Regions from separate parts of the Streptomyces sp. NPDC020379 genome, predicted to be linked through region 3. Evidence: riboswitches for the same ligand, from Rfam matches in the RefSeq annotation. Region 3 holds a riboswitch; each other region holds the start of a gene.
What was found. Region 3 has a riboswitch for thiamine pyrophosphate ahead of thiO (glycine oxidase ThiO). Riboswitches for the same ligand answer to the same signal wherever they lie in the genome.
Positions count from the first base shown of each region.

Region 1: linked by a shared signal. The riboswitch ahead of ACH427_RS15030 (thiamine ABC transporter substrate binding subunit) and the one ahead of thiO (glycine oxidase ThiO) in region 3 are both predicted to bind thiamine pyrophosphate.
Region 2: linked by a shared signal. The riboswitch ahead of thiC (phosphomethylpyrimidine synthase ThiC) and the one ahead of thiO (glycine oxidase ThiO) in region 3 are both predicted to bind thiamine pyrophosphate.

Region 1 covers NZ_JBIRVR010000009.1:185,738-189,580, forward strand. Annotated here, with positions in the region: gene ACH427_RS15020 (phosphatidate cytidylyltransferase) at 1-462, shown strand, start outside; gene rlmN (23S rRNA (adenine(2503)-C(2))-methyltransferase RlmN) at 551-1,657, shown strand; TPP riboswitch at 1,728-1,832, shown strand; gene ACH427_RS15030 (thiamine ABC transporter substrate binding subunit) at 1,828-2,913, shown strand; gene ACH427_RS15035 (ABC transporter permease) at 3,003-3,843, shown strand, end outside.
Region 2 covers NZ_JBIRVR010000015.1:137,865-141,707, forward strand. Annotated here, with positions in the region: gene thiC (phosphomethylpyrimidine synthase ThiC) at 1-1,748, opposite strand, end outside; TPP riboswitch at 1,742-1,882, opposite strand; gene ACH427_RS20720 (YibE/F family protein) at 1,936-3,291, shown strand; gene ACH427_RS20725 (hypothetical protein) at 3,314-3,514, shown strand; gene ACH427_RS20730 (SPFH domain-containing protein) at 3,661-3,843, shown strand, end outside.
Region 3 covers NZ_JBIRVR010000001.1:278,753-282,595, reverse strand. Annotated here, with positions in the region: gene ACH427_RS01310 (thiazole synthase) at 1-759, opposite strand, end outside; gene thiS (sulfur carrier protein ThiS) at 769-1,008, opposite strand; gene thiO (glycine oxidase ThiO) at 1,005-2,183, opposite strand; TPP riboswitch at 2,181-2,293, opposite strand; gene ACH427_RS01295 (NAD(P)/FAD-dependent oxidoreductase) at 2,474-3,694, shown strand; gene ACH427_RS01290 (Rv2175c family DNA-binding protein) at 3,811-3,843, shown strand, end outside.

The sequences.
Region 1 (3,843 bases), on a different contig from region 3:
TACGTGCCCTTCCTGGCCACCTTCGTGGCCCTGATGCTGGCCGCGGGCGACGGCGCGTGGCGGGTGCTCACCTTCCTGATCCTGACGGTCGTCAGCGACACGGGTGCGTACGCGGTGGGCTGGAAGTTCGGCAAGCGCAAGCTGGCGCCGCGCATCAGCCCCGGCAAGACGCGCGAGGGCCTGCTGGGGGCCGTCCTGTTCGCCATGGTGGCGGGCGCGCTGTGCATGCGCTTCCTGATCGACGACGGGAAGTGGTGGCAGGGCCTGCTGCTCGGCCTCGCCGTCGCGGTCAGCGCCACCCTGGGCGACCTCGGCGAGTCCATGATCAAGCGTGACCTGGGCATCAAGGACATGGGCGCCCTGCTGCCCGGCCACGGCGGGATCATGGACCGGCTGGACTCCCTGCTGCCCACCGCCCCCGTGGTGTGGCTGCTCATGGTGATCTTCGTCGGCAGCGCATAGGGCTCCGGCCTGCGCTTTCCTCGGTGAAGGGCTCGTTGTCCACAGGGCGGCGGGCCCCTCTCCGCACGTCTGCGACACTGGTAGGACCATGCCTGCACCTGGAGAACTCACTTTCGTCGCGCCGCGCGGGGCCAAGCAGCCCCCGCGGCACCTTGCCGACCTCTCGCCCGCCGAGCGCCGCGAGGCGGTTGCCGCGATCGGCGAGAAGCCGTTCCGCGCGAAGCAGCTGTCGCAGCACTACTTCGCCCGGTATGCGCACGACCCCGCGGCATGGACCGACATCCCCGCCGCCTCCCGCGAGAAGCTCGCGGCCGAGCTGCTGCCCGAGCTGATGAGTGTCGTCCGGCACATCTCGTGCGACGACGACACCACCCGCAAGACCCTCTGGCGGCTGCACGACGGCAAGCTGGTCGAGTCGGTGCTGATGCGCTATCCCGACCGGGTCACCATGTGCATCAGCTCCCAGGCCGGCTGCGGGATGAACTGCCCGTTCTGTGCCACGGGCCAGGCCGGTCTCGACCGCAATCTGTCGGCCGCCGAGATCGTGCACCAGATCGTGGACGGCATGCGCGCGCTGCGCGACGGTGAGGTGCCCGGCGGGCCCGCGCGCCTGTCCAACATCGTCTTCATGGGCATGGGCGAGCCGCTCGCCAACTACAAGCGGGTCGTCGGCGCCATCCGCCGGCTCACCGACCCCGAGCCCGACGGCCTCGGCCTCTCCCAGCGCGGCATCACCGTCTCCACCGTCGGCCTGGTCCCCGCGATGCACCGCTTCGCCGACGAGGGCTTCAAGTGCCGCCTCGCGGTCTCGCTGCACGCGCCCGACGACGAGCTGCGCGACACCCTGGTGCCGGTCAACACCCGCTGGAAGGTCCGCGAGGTCCTCGACGCCGCCTGGGAGTACGCGGAGAAGTCGGGCCGCCGCATCTCCATCGAGTACGCCCTGATCCGCGACATCAACGACCAGGCGTGGCGCGGTGACCTGCTCGGCCGGCTCCTCAAGGGCAAGCGCGTGCACGTCAACCTCATCCCGCTCAACCCCACCCCGGGCTCGAAGTGGACGGCCTCCCGGCCGGAGGACGAGCGGGCGTTCGTCCAGGCGATCGCCGCGCACGGCGTGCCGGTGACCGTCCGCGACACCCGCGGCCAGGAGATCGACGGCGCCTGCGGGCAGCTGGCGGCGGCCGAGCGCTGAGCGCGGCCCCCGGAGCGGCACTGATACGGTGCCTTCGCGCCTTCGAGCGCACAAACGAACGCACAAATGAACAATCCGACAGGGGAGCGCGAGAGCGCTGAGAGTGCGGCACGGGCCGCAGACCCTCGGACCTGATCCGGGTCATACCGGCGTAGGGAGTCAGACGCACCATGAACACCAACCTCCGGCGTGCCCTCGGCGCGGCGGCCGCCGTCGCGCTCGGCCTGCCCGCGCTGGCCGCCTGCGGCTCGGGCGGCTCCGGCGGGACCGACGGCGGCAAGACCGTCACCCTGGTCTCGCACGACTCGTTCCAGATCTCGGACAGCGTGCTCAAGGACTTCGAGAAGCAGAGCGGCTACACCGTCAGGACGGTCAAGAGCGGTGACGCCGGAGCGGCCGTCAACCAGGCGATCCTCTCCGCCAGGCACCCCCAGGGCGACGTCTTCTTCGGCGTCGACAACACCCTCCTGTCGCGCGCCCTGGACAAGGACCTCTTCACGCCGTACGAGGCCAAGGGCCTGGACCGCGTCCCCAAGGATCTCCAGCTCGACGCCGCGCGGCACCGGGTCACCCCGATCGACACCGGCGACATCTGCGTCAACTACGACCGCGCGTATTTCGCCGGCCACAAGCTGGCCCCGCCGCAGTCCTTCGACGACCTGATCAAGCCGGAGTACAAGAACCTCCTGGTCACGGAGAACTCCGCCACGTCCTCGCCCGGCCTGGCCTTCCAGCTCGCCAGCATCGCGAAGTACGGCGACGCCGGCTGGCAGGACTACTGGAAGAAGCTCAAGGCCAACGGCGTCGAGGTGGTCGACGGCTGGGAGCAGGCGTACAACCAGCGCTTCTCCGGCTCCGCCGCGGGCCGGAAGGCCAAGGGCGACAAGCCGCTGGTCGTCTCCTACGCCTCCAGTCCGCCCGCCGAGGTGATGGATGTGAAGCCGGAGCCGAAGGAGGCCCCGACCGGTGTCGCGACCGGCACGTGCTTCCGCCAGATCGAGTTCGCCGGACTGCTGTCCGGCGCGAAGAACACCGAGGGCGGCAAGGCGCTGGTCGACTTCCTGCTGAGCAAGAAGTTCCAGGAGGACATGCCGCTGACGATGTTCGTCAAGCCCGCCGCCGAGGACGCCGCGCTGCCGGAGCTGTTCACCAAGTACGGCGCGAAGGTCACCGACCCCGCGACGCTCGCTCCCGAGAAGATCGCCAAGAACCGCGAGCAGTGGGTCAAGGCATGGTCCTCGATCGTCCTGAAGTAGACGCCACGGGAAAGCCGTCCGAGGGCCCCAGGAGCGCCTCCGGGCGGTCCCGGCGGCCCTGGCGGCCGACGGCGGTGCGGCTCGGCCTGATGGCCGTGCCGCTCGCCTTCTTCGGGGTCTTCTTCGCCTACCCCGTCGCCGCGATCGTCTCCCGCGGTCTCAAGGACGGCGGGCACTGGCAGTTCGGCCGCATCGGCGAGGTCGTCACCGACCCCGCCATCGGCCACGTCCTGTGGTTCACGACCTGGCAGGCCCTCGCCTCCACCGCGCTGACCCTCGCCCTCGCGCTCCCCGGCGCGTACGTCTTCGCGCGCTTCGACTTCCCCGGCAAACAGCTGCTGCGGGCCGTGGTCACCGTTCCCTTCGTCCTGCCGACCGTCGTCGTCGGCTCGGCGTTCCTGGCGCTGCTCGGGCGCGGCGGGCTGCTGGACGAGCTGTGGGGCGTGCGCCTGGACACCACGGTGTGGGCCATCCTCCTCGCCCATGTCTTCTTCAACTACGCCGTTGTCGTACGGACCGTCGGCGGCCTCTGGGCGCAGCTCGACCCGCGCCAGGAGGAGGCGGCACGGGTGCTGGGAGCAGGCCGGTTCGCCGCCTGGCGGCGGGTGACGCTGCCCGCCCTGACGCCCGCCGTGGCCGCCGCGGCGCTGATGGTCTTCCTCTTCACCTTCACCTCCTTCGGCGTCGTGCAGATCCTGGGCGGCCCGCGCTACTCCACGCTGGAGGTGGAGATCTATCAGCAGACCGCGCAGCTGCTGGACCTGCCGACCGCGGCCGTGCTCACGCTCGTGCAGTTCGCCGCGGTGGCCGTGCTGCTCGTCGTGCACGGCCGGACCGTGCGCCGCAGGGAGTCCGCCCTGAGGCTCGTCGACGCCGCGCGCACCGCCCGCCGGCCGCGCGGCGCGGCGCAGTGGGCGCTGCTCGGCTCCG
Region 2 (3,843 bases), on a different contig from region 3:
ATCGGCAGATAGACGCGGTTGCCCGCCGCCGCGAACTCCTTGGACTTCTCCGCCATGCCCGCCTCGGGGTCGACGGCGAGCTCCCCGCCGTGCTCACGGCGGATGTCCTGCGAGATCTTCATCGAGCAGAACTTGGGCCCGCACATCGAGCAGAAGTGCGCCGTCTTCGCGGGCTCCGCCGGCAGCGTCTCGTCGTGGAAGGCGCGTGCCGTGTCCGGGTCGAGCGCCAGGTTGAACTGGTCCTCCCAGCGGAACTCGAAGCGGGCGTCGGACAGCGCGTCGTCCCACTCCTGCGCGCCCGGGTGCCCCTTGGCGAGGTCCGCCGCGTGGGCCGCGATCTTGTATGTGATCACACCGGTCTTGACGTCGTCGCGGTCCGGCAGGCCCAGGTGCTCCTTGGGCGTGACGTAGCAGAGCATCGCCGTGCCCCACCAGGCGATCATCGCCGCGCCGATGCCCGAGGTGATGTGGTCGTACGCGGGCGCGACGTCGGTCGTCAGCGGGCCGAGCGTGTAGAACGGCGCCTCCTCGCAGATCTCCTGCTGGAGGTCGATGTTCTCCTTGATCTTGTGCATCGGGACATGGCCCGGGCCCTCGATCATCGTCTGCACGTGGTGCCGCTTGGCGATCGTGTTGAGCTCGCCCAGCGTCCGCAGCTCGGCGAACTGCGCCTCGTCGTTGGCGTCCGCGATGGAGCCGGGGCGCAGGCCGTCGCCGAGGGAGTACGTCACGTCGTACGAGGCGAGGATCTCGCAGAGCTCCTCGAAGTTCTCGTAGAGGAACGACTCCTTGTGGTGCGCCAGGCACCAGGCGGCCATGATCGAGCCGCCGCGCGAGACGATGCCGGTCTTGCGGCGCGCCGTCAGCGGGACGTAGCGCAGCAGCACGCCCGCGTGGACGGTCATGTAGTCCACGCCCTGCTCGGCCTGCTCGATGACCGTGTCCTTGTAGATCTCCCAGGTGAGCTCCTCGGCCTTGCCGTCGACCTTCTCCAGGGCCTGGTAGAGCGGCACGGTGCCGATCGGCACGGGGGAGTTGCGCAGCACCCACTCGCGGGTGGTGTGGATGTTGCGGCCGGTCGAGAGGTCCATGACCGTGTCGGCGCCCCAGCGGGTCGCCCAGGTCATCTTCTCGACCTCCTCCTCGATCGAGGAGGTGACGGCGGAATTGCCGATGTTGGCGTTCACCTTGACCAGGAACTTCTTGCCGATGATCATCGGCTCGATCTCCGGGTGGTTCACATTGGCGGGGAGCACGGCCCGGCCGGCCGCGATCTCCTCGCGGACGGTCTCCGGGGAGACGTTCTCCCGGAGGGCCACGTACTCCATCTCCTCGGTGATCTCACCGCGCCGGGCGTACGCGAGCTGGGTCACCGCGGCGCCGGAACGGCCCCGGCGGGGCTGGCGCGGGCGGCCGGGGAAGACCGCGTCGAGGTTCTTGAGCCCCCCGCGCGGAGAGGTGTGCTTGAGGCCGTCGTCCTCGGGGCGCATCGGTCGCCCCGCGTACTCCTCGGTGTCACCGCGGCCGATGATCCAGCTCTCCCGCAGCGGCCGGAGGCCACGGCGGACGTCCGTCTCGACGGCCGGGTCGGTGTACGGGCCGGAGGTGTCGTACAGCCGTACGTCCTGCCCGTTGGTGAGATGCACCCGCCGCACCGGAACCCTGAGGTCCGGCCGCGAGCCGGTCACGTAGTCCTTGTGCCAGCCGATGGGACCGGTTTCGGACGTGCGCGCATCCTGCGAGGTCATGAGACCAGAACTCCCTACGCCGGCATTACCCGGTAACAGGTTCGGCGGTCGACGCAGCGATTCCCGTACGTGCCAGCCGTACGGAGGTTCAGCGCCCTCTCAGCCCGGTGCTCCGAGCTCCCGCGATTGCAAAGGTGCCACCACGCTAGCGCTTCCCCCGTACGGAGGACCAGAGGGGGTTGCGATGATGCGAGGCGTGACCCCCACGGAACCGCAGACCCCGACCGATCTCCCCGGACCCAGATCCCATGGGCACTCCCACGGCCACTCGCACAGCCACGGCCCGCCCACGCCCGTCTCCGCGCACCTGCGCAAGGTGATCGCGGCCGTGCTCATCCCCTTCGCCGTCGCGGTGCTCGCGGGGCTGGTCGTGATGTGGCCGGGCGGAGCGCCCCCGCACAAGCACTCCGGGCTCGGCCTCGACCAGCAGACGCGGTCGGGCCGGGTGGTGAAGATCGAGGAGATCGACTGCGCGAAGGCGGGTGCCACGCCGCAACAGCAGTCCCCGCAGCCCGGCGGCGGCCCGCCGGCGGCGCAGGGGCCGTGCGAGAAGTCGGAGATCGAGGTCACCTCGGGCCCGGACAAGGGCCGCACCTTCACCGAACTCGTGCAGCCGAGCGCCTCACGGCACTACACGGTGGGCCAGGAGGTCGTCCTGGCGTACGCGCCGAAGGCGCCCAAGAACCTCCAGTACGCGGTCACCGACGTGGACCGGACGCTGCCCATGGCGCTGCTCGCCGGGCTGTTCGCGCTGGCCGTCGTGGTGGTCGGCCGGCTGCGCGGGGTCTTCGCGCTGGTCGCCCTGGTGGTCAGCTTCGGGGTGCTGACGCTGTTCATCCTCCCGGCGATCCTGCACGGTTCGGACCCACTGCTGGTGGCCGTGGTCGGCGGCAGCGCGATCATGCTGATCGCGCTCTATATGTGTCATGGCCTCAACGCGCGGACGTCCGTGGCGGTCGTCGGCACGCTCACGTCGCTGATGCTCATCGGGCTGCTCGGCGCGCTGTTCACGCAGTGGGCGCACCTGACGGGCGACACCGACGACCAGACCGGCCTGGTGCACGGCCTCTATCCGGAGATCGAGATCCGCGGCCTGCTGCTCGCCGGGATCATCATCGGCTCCCTGGGCGTGCTCGACGACGTCACGGTGACGCAGACGTCGGCGGTGTGGGAGCTGAAGGAGGCGGATCCGGCCGCGAGTTGGCGCAAGCTCTACGGCTCGGGGATGCGCATCGGGCGGGACCACATCGCGTCGGTGGTCAATACGCTGGTGATGGCGTACGCGGGCGCGTCGCTGCCGCTGATGCTGCTGTTCTCGATCGCGGACAGCGGGATCGGGCGGGTCGCGACGAGCGAGATCGTCGCGGAGGAGATCGTGCGCACGCTGGTCGGCAGCATCGGCTTGGTGGCCTCGGTGCCGGTGACGACCGCGCTGGCGGCGCTCGTTGTCAGTGCCGACCGGCACAATACGAAGACGAGGGCGAAGAGCGGTCCGAGGGCGCGGGGGGCGTCCCGGGGCGGGAGGCGCCGTCGGGCGAAGTGATCGCGGGAGGGGGGAGCTGCCGGTGGTCGGGGAGCAGGGCAGGGTGACGGGGACGGTCGGCCCGGGGCTGGTCGGCGAGGTGATCGTGCGGGTCAGGGGCGGGGCCGAGGCGTTCCTGGCGTATGCGATGGAGGAGGGCGAGCGCCTGGAGCGGGGCACGGTGGTGGTGATCGTGGAGTATCAGCCGCCGCGCACGGTCTATGTGGCGGCCGCCTACGGCTGATTCACCCGGGGTGAGCGGGGGTTCGCGGGGCGCCGGGCGTCAAGAAAGCGCCAAGACGCCCGGTCCTCTTCACCACCGGCCTGCGCGGGAGCACACTTTCGATCACAAGGCTCCGCACCCAGGAGCCGTCAAAGGGGGGATGAGCGATGCTCATCGGCATCGTGGCGGGGGTCGTCGTCGTAGGCGTCGCCGTCGTGATCGGTCTGTTCAAGCTGATGTGGCGGGTGGCGGAGCCCAATGAGGCGCTGGTCATCTCCGGCTCCAAGCACCGCACCGAGGGCCTTGAGGAAGGCATGGGCTTCCGGATCGTCACCGGGCGCGGCACGCTC
Region 3 (3,843 bases):
ACCCTCCGTGGGGGAGGACGCCTCCGCGAAGTGCCGGCGCGGGATGCGGCCCGCTCGGAACGCCAGGCGGCCGCCCTCGACCGCGTGGCGCATCGCCTCCGCCATCAGCGCCGGGTCCTGCGCGCGGGTCACCGCCGAGGCGAGCATCACCGCCGAGCAGCCGAGCTCCATCGCGATCGCCGCGTCCGACGCCGTGCCCGCGCCCGCGTCCAGGATCACCGGGACCCCCGCCCGCTCGGTGATCAGCTGGAAGTTGTGCGGGTTGCGGATGCCCAGGCCGGAGCCGATGGGCGAGCCCAGCGGCATGATCGCGGCGCATCCGGCGTCCTCCAGGCGGCGGGCGAGCACCGGGTCGTCGTTGGTGTACGGCAGCACCGTGAAGCCGTCGTCCACCAGGATCTCCGCCGCTTCCAGCAGCTCGACCGGGTCGGGCAGCAGCGTGCGCTCGTCGGCGATCACTTCCAGCTTGACCCAGTCGGTGCCGAGCGCCTCCCGGGCCAGCCGCGCGGTGAGCACGGCCTCGCCGGCGGTGTAGCAGCCCGCCGTGTTCGGCAGGACCCGGATGTCGTGCCGGGCCAGCAGCGACAGCACCGAGCCCCGTACGTTCGTGGCCAGCCGCCGCATCGCGACGGTGGTGAGCTCGGTGCCGGAGGCCAGCAGCGCGCGCTCCAGGACGTCCAGGCTGGGCGCGCCGCCCGTGCCCATGATCAGGCGGGACGTGAAGGTGGTGCCGGCGATGGTGAGCAGATCGTCTGCCATCTGGGCTGATCAGCCTCCCTGCACTGCGGTGAGGACCTCGACGCGGTCACCCTCGCCGAGCGTGGTGCCGGGCCACTGGCCGCGGGGTACGACGGCTTCGTTGAGGGCGGCCGCGACCCCGCTGTGGGCGGTGGTCAAGGAGGCCACCAGGCCGTCGAGGGTCAGGCCCCGGGGCACCGAGCGGCTCTCGCCGTTGACGCTGATGCCGACGTGGGCCTCGGGGCTGTCGGTGGGGTCCATGGGGTTCATACGGGCAGCTCCTGGAGCGCGTTCGAGAAGCGGAGAGGAGAGAACGGGCGGGCCTCGTCCGGCAGCCGTCCGGTGGTCAGCGCCTCGGCCATCACATCGCCGGTCAGGGGGGTGAGGAGCACGCCGTTGCGGTAGTGGCCGGTGGCGGCGAGCAGGCCGGGCAGGGCGGTGGGGCCCAGCAGCGGGGCGTTGTCGGGCGAGCCGGGGCGCAGCCCGGCGCGGGTCTCCACCAGGGGCAGCTCGGTGATGCCGGGGACCAGCTCATGGGCGTCGCGCAGCAGTTCGTAGACGCCGCCCGCGGTGACGGTGGTGTCCCAGCCGAGCTCCTCGGTGGTCGCGCCGACGACCAGCTCGCCGTTCTCGCGCGGCACCAGATAGACGTGGCCGCCGCGCACGACCGCCCGCACGGTCCGGGACAGGAAGGGCGCGTACGCGCCGGGCACGCGCAGCCGCAGGATCTGGCCCTTGACCGGGCGCACCGGCGGCAGGACGTGCGGGGGGACGTCCGCGAGGGCGCCGCTGCGGCTGCCCGCCGCGAGCACGGTCCGGCCGGCCCGTACGCGGGTGCCGTCGGCGAGCTCGGCGCCGGTGGCCCGGTCGCCGGAGAGCAGCAGCCGTACGGCCTCCGTGCGGTGGAAGGCGACCCCCGCCCGTCCGCAGGCCGTCAGCAGGGCCCCGGCGAGCCGCCGGGGGTCGGTCTGGTGGTCGCCGTCCACGCGCACGCCGCCGCGCACGCCCGGCGCGAGCATCGGCTCCAGCCGGCGGCACTCACGCCCCGACAGCCACTGGGCGTCCAGCCCGCACCGCTGCTGAAGGGCGTGCAGTTCCCGCAGATGGGCCCGGTCGTCGGCGTCGAGGGCGACGGCGAGGGTCCCGCAGGCGCGGTAGCCGGTGTCCTGGCCGCTCGCCTCCTCCAGCTCCGCCGTGAAAGCCGGGTAGCGCCGCGCGGACGCCACATTGAGCGCGAGCAGCTCCTGCTCGCCGTAGTGCAGCTCGGTCACCGCGGCCAGCATCCCGGCCGCCACCTGGGCCGCGCCACCGCCCGGCGCGGGATCCGCGACGGCGGTGCGCAGGCCCCGCTGCGCGGCACGCCACGCCGTGACCAGACCGATGACACCGCCGCCGATCACGAGGACGTCGTACGTCCCCGGTGACGCTGTTGAAGACGCGTGCATGGGCGTCCAGCCCCTCCCTTCGCCGGCATGACCCGGATCAGGTTCGTACGGTCGGAGGCCGGCCAGCCTCCCTCTCAGCCCGGTCCGTCCGGGCTCCCGCGAGTGCTTGTACAGCGGCCACCCTAGTACGGGCCGCGAACCGTCCGGAAGGCCGGACGGGGGCGCCGGAGGGGGCATGCGCGGCAGCGGGGCGCGTCAAACACCATGACGTTGTGTCAGAGGTCTCGCTACGCGGTGCTCCGGCCGGGACCGGCCGCCGCCCTACAGTTGATCGGGTGAGCGAGCACCGGATGGAACCGCAGACCACGAGTGACCGGCGCGCTGTCATCGTCGGCGCCGGAATGGCCGGGGTGCAGACCGCCGTCGCCCTGCGCGAGCAGGGCTGGACCGGCACGATCACCCTGCTGGGCGCCGAGCCCCACCGGCCGTACGACAGGCCACCGCTCTCCAAGGCGGTGCTGCTGGGCAAGGCCGAGGGGTCCGCCTTCGAGGTGGACTTCGCCTCCCTCGGCATAGACCTCGAACTCGGCCGGGAGGCCACCCGGCTGCGCGCCGGCGAGCACCTGCTGGAGACCTCCGAGGGTCCCGTCCCGTACGACGTGCTGATCATCGCGACCGGCGCGCGGCCCGTCGAACTCCCCGGCAGCGCGGGCATGCCGGGCGTGCACCTGCTGCGCACCCTGGACGACGCGGAGCGGCTGCGCCCGGTGCTCGCCGGGCAGCGCGACGTCGTGGCGGTCGGCGCCGGGTGGATCGGCGCCGAGTTCGCCACCGCCGCGCGCGAGGCGGGCTGCCGGGTGACGGTCGTCGAGGCCGCGGACCGGCCGCTGGCCGGCGCCCTGCCCGCCGAGGTCGCCGCCCACATGGTCGCCTGGTACGCCGACAGCGGCGCCCGCCTGCTCACCGGCGCGCGCGTGGCCGCCGTGGAGCCCGGCGCCGTGGTGCTGGCCGACGGCACCCGGCTGCCCGCGGACGCGGTGCTCGTGGGCATCGGCGCCCGCCCGGCGACGGAGTGGCTGGAGGGGTCGGGCGTCGAGCTGGCCGCCGACCGCTCGGTGCTCACCGACGACCGGCTGCGCACCTCCGTGCCCGATGTCTACGCGGTCGGCGACTGCGCGTCCTTCCCGTCCGCCCGCTACGGCGAGCGGCTGCTGGTCCACCACTGGGACAACGCCCTCCAGGGCCCGCGCACCGTCGCCGGGAACATCGTGCACGGTACGGCCGAGGGGCCGGTCTACGACCCGGTGCCGTATTTCTGGTCCGAGCAGTTCGGGAGGTTCGTGCAGTACGCGGGCCACCACGTCGAGGGCGACGAGCTCATCTGGCGCGGCGACCCGACGGGCGCGGCCTGGACGGTGTGCTGGGTGCGCGGCGAGGTCCTCGTCGCCCTGCTGGCCGTCGGCCGGCCGCGCGACCTGGCCCAGGGCCGCAAGCTCATCGAGCGCGGCGCGGTCCTCGACCGGGCGCGGGCGGCGGACGCCTCGGTCCAGCTGAAGGCCGCGGAGGTGTGAGGACCTGCTGACGGCGCGGGCCGGGCGGGCCCGGCCGGGGGTCCGCACGACGCGCCGCCGGCAAGGTCGGGTCAACCTGGCTACCGACTGTCAGTCCCAGATGGCAGGCTTGTCCCGTGACCGAGATTGACGCAAAGATCGATGCTCTC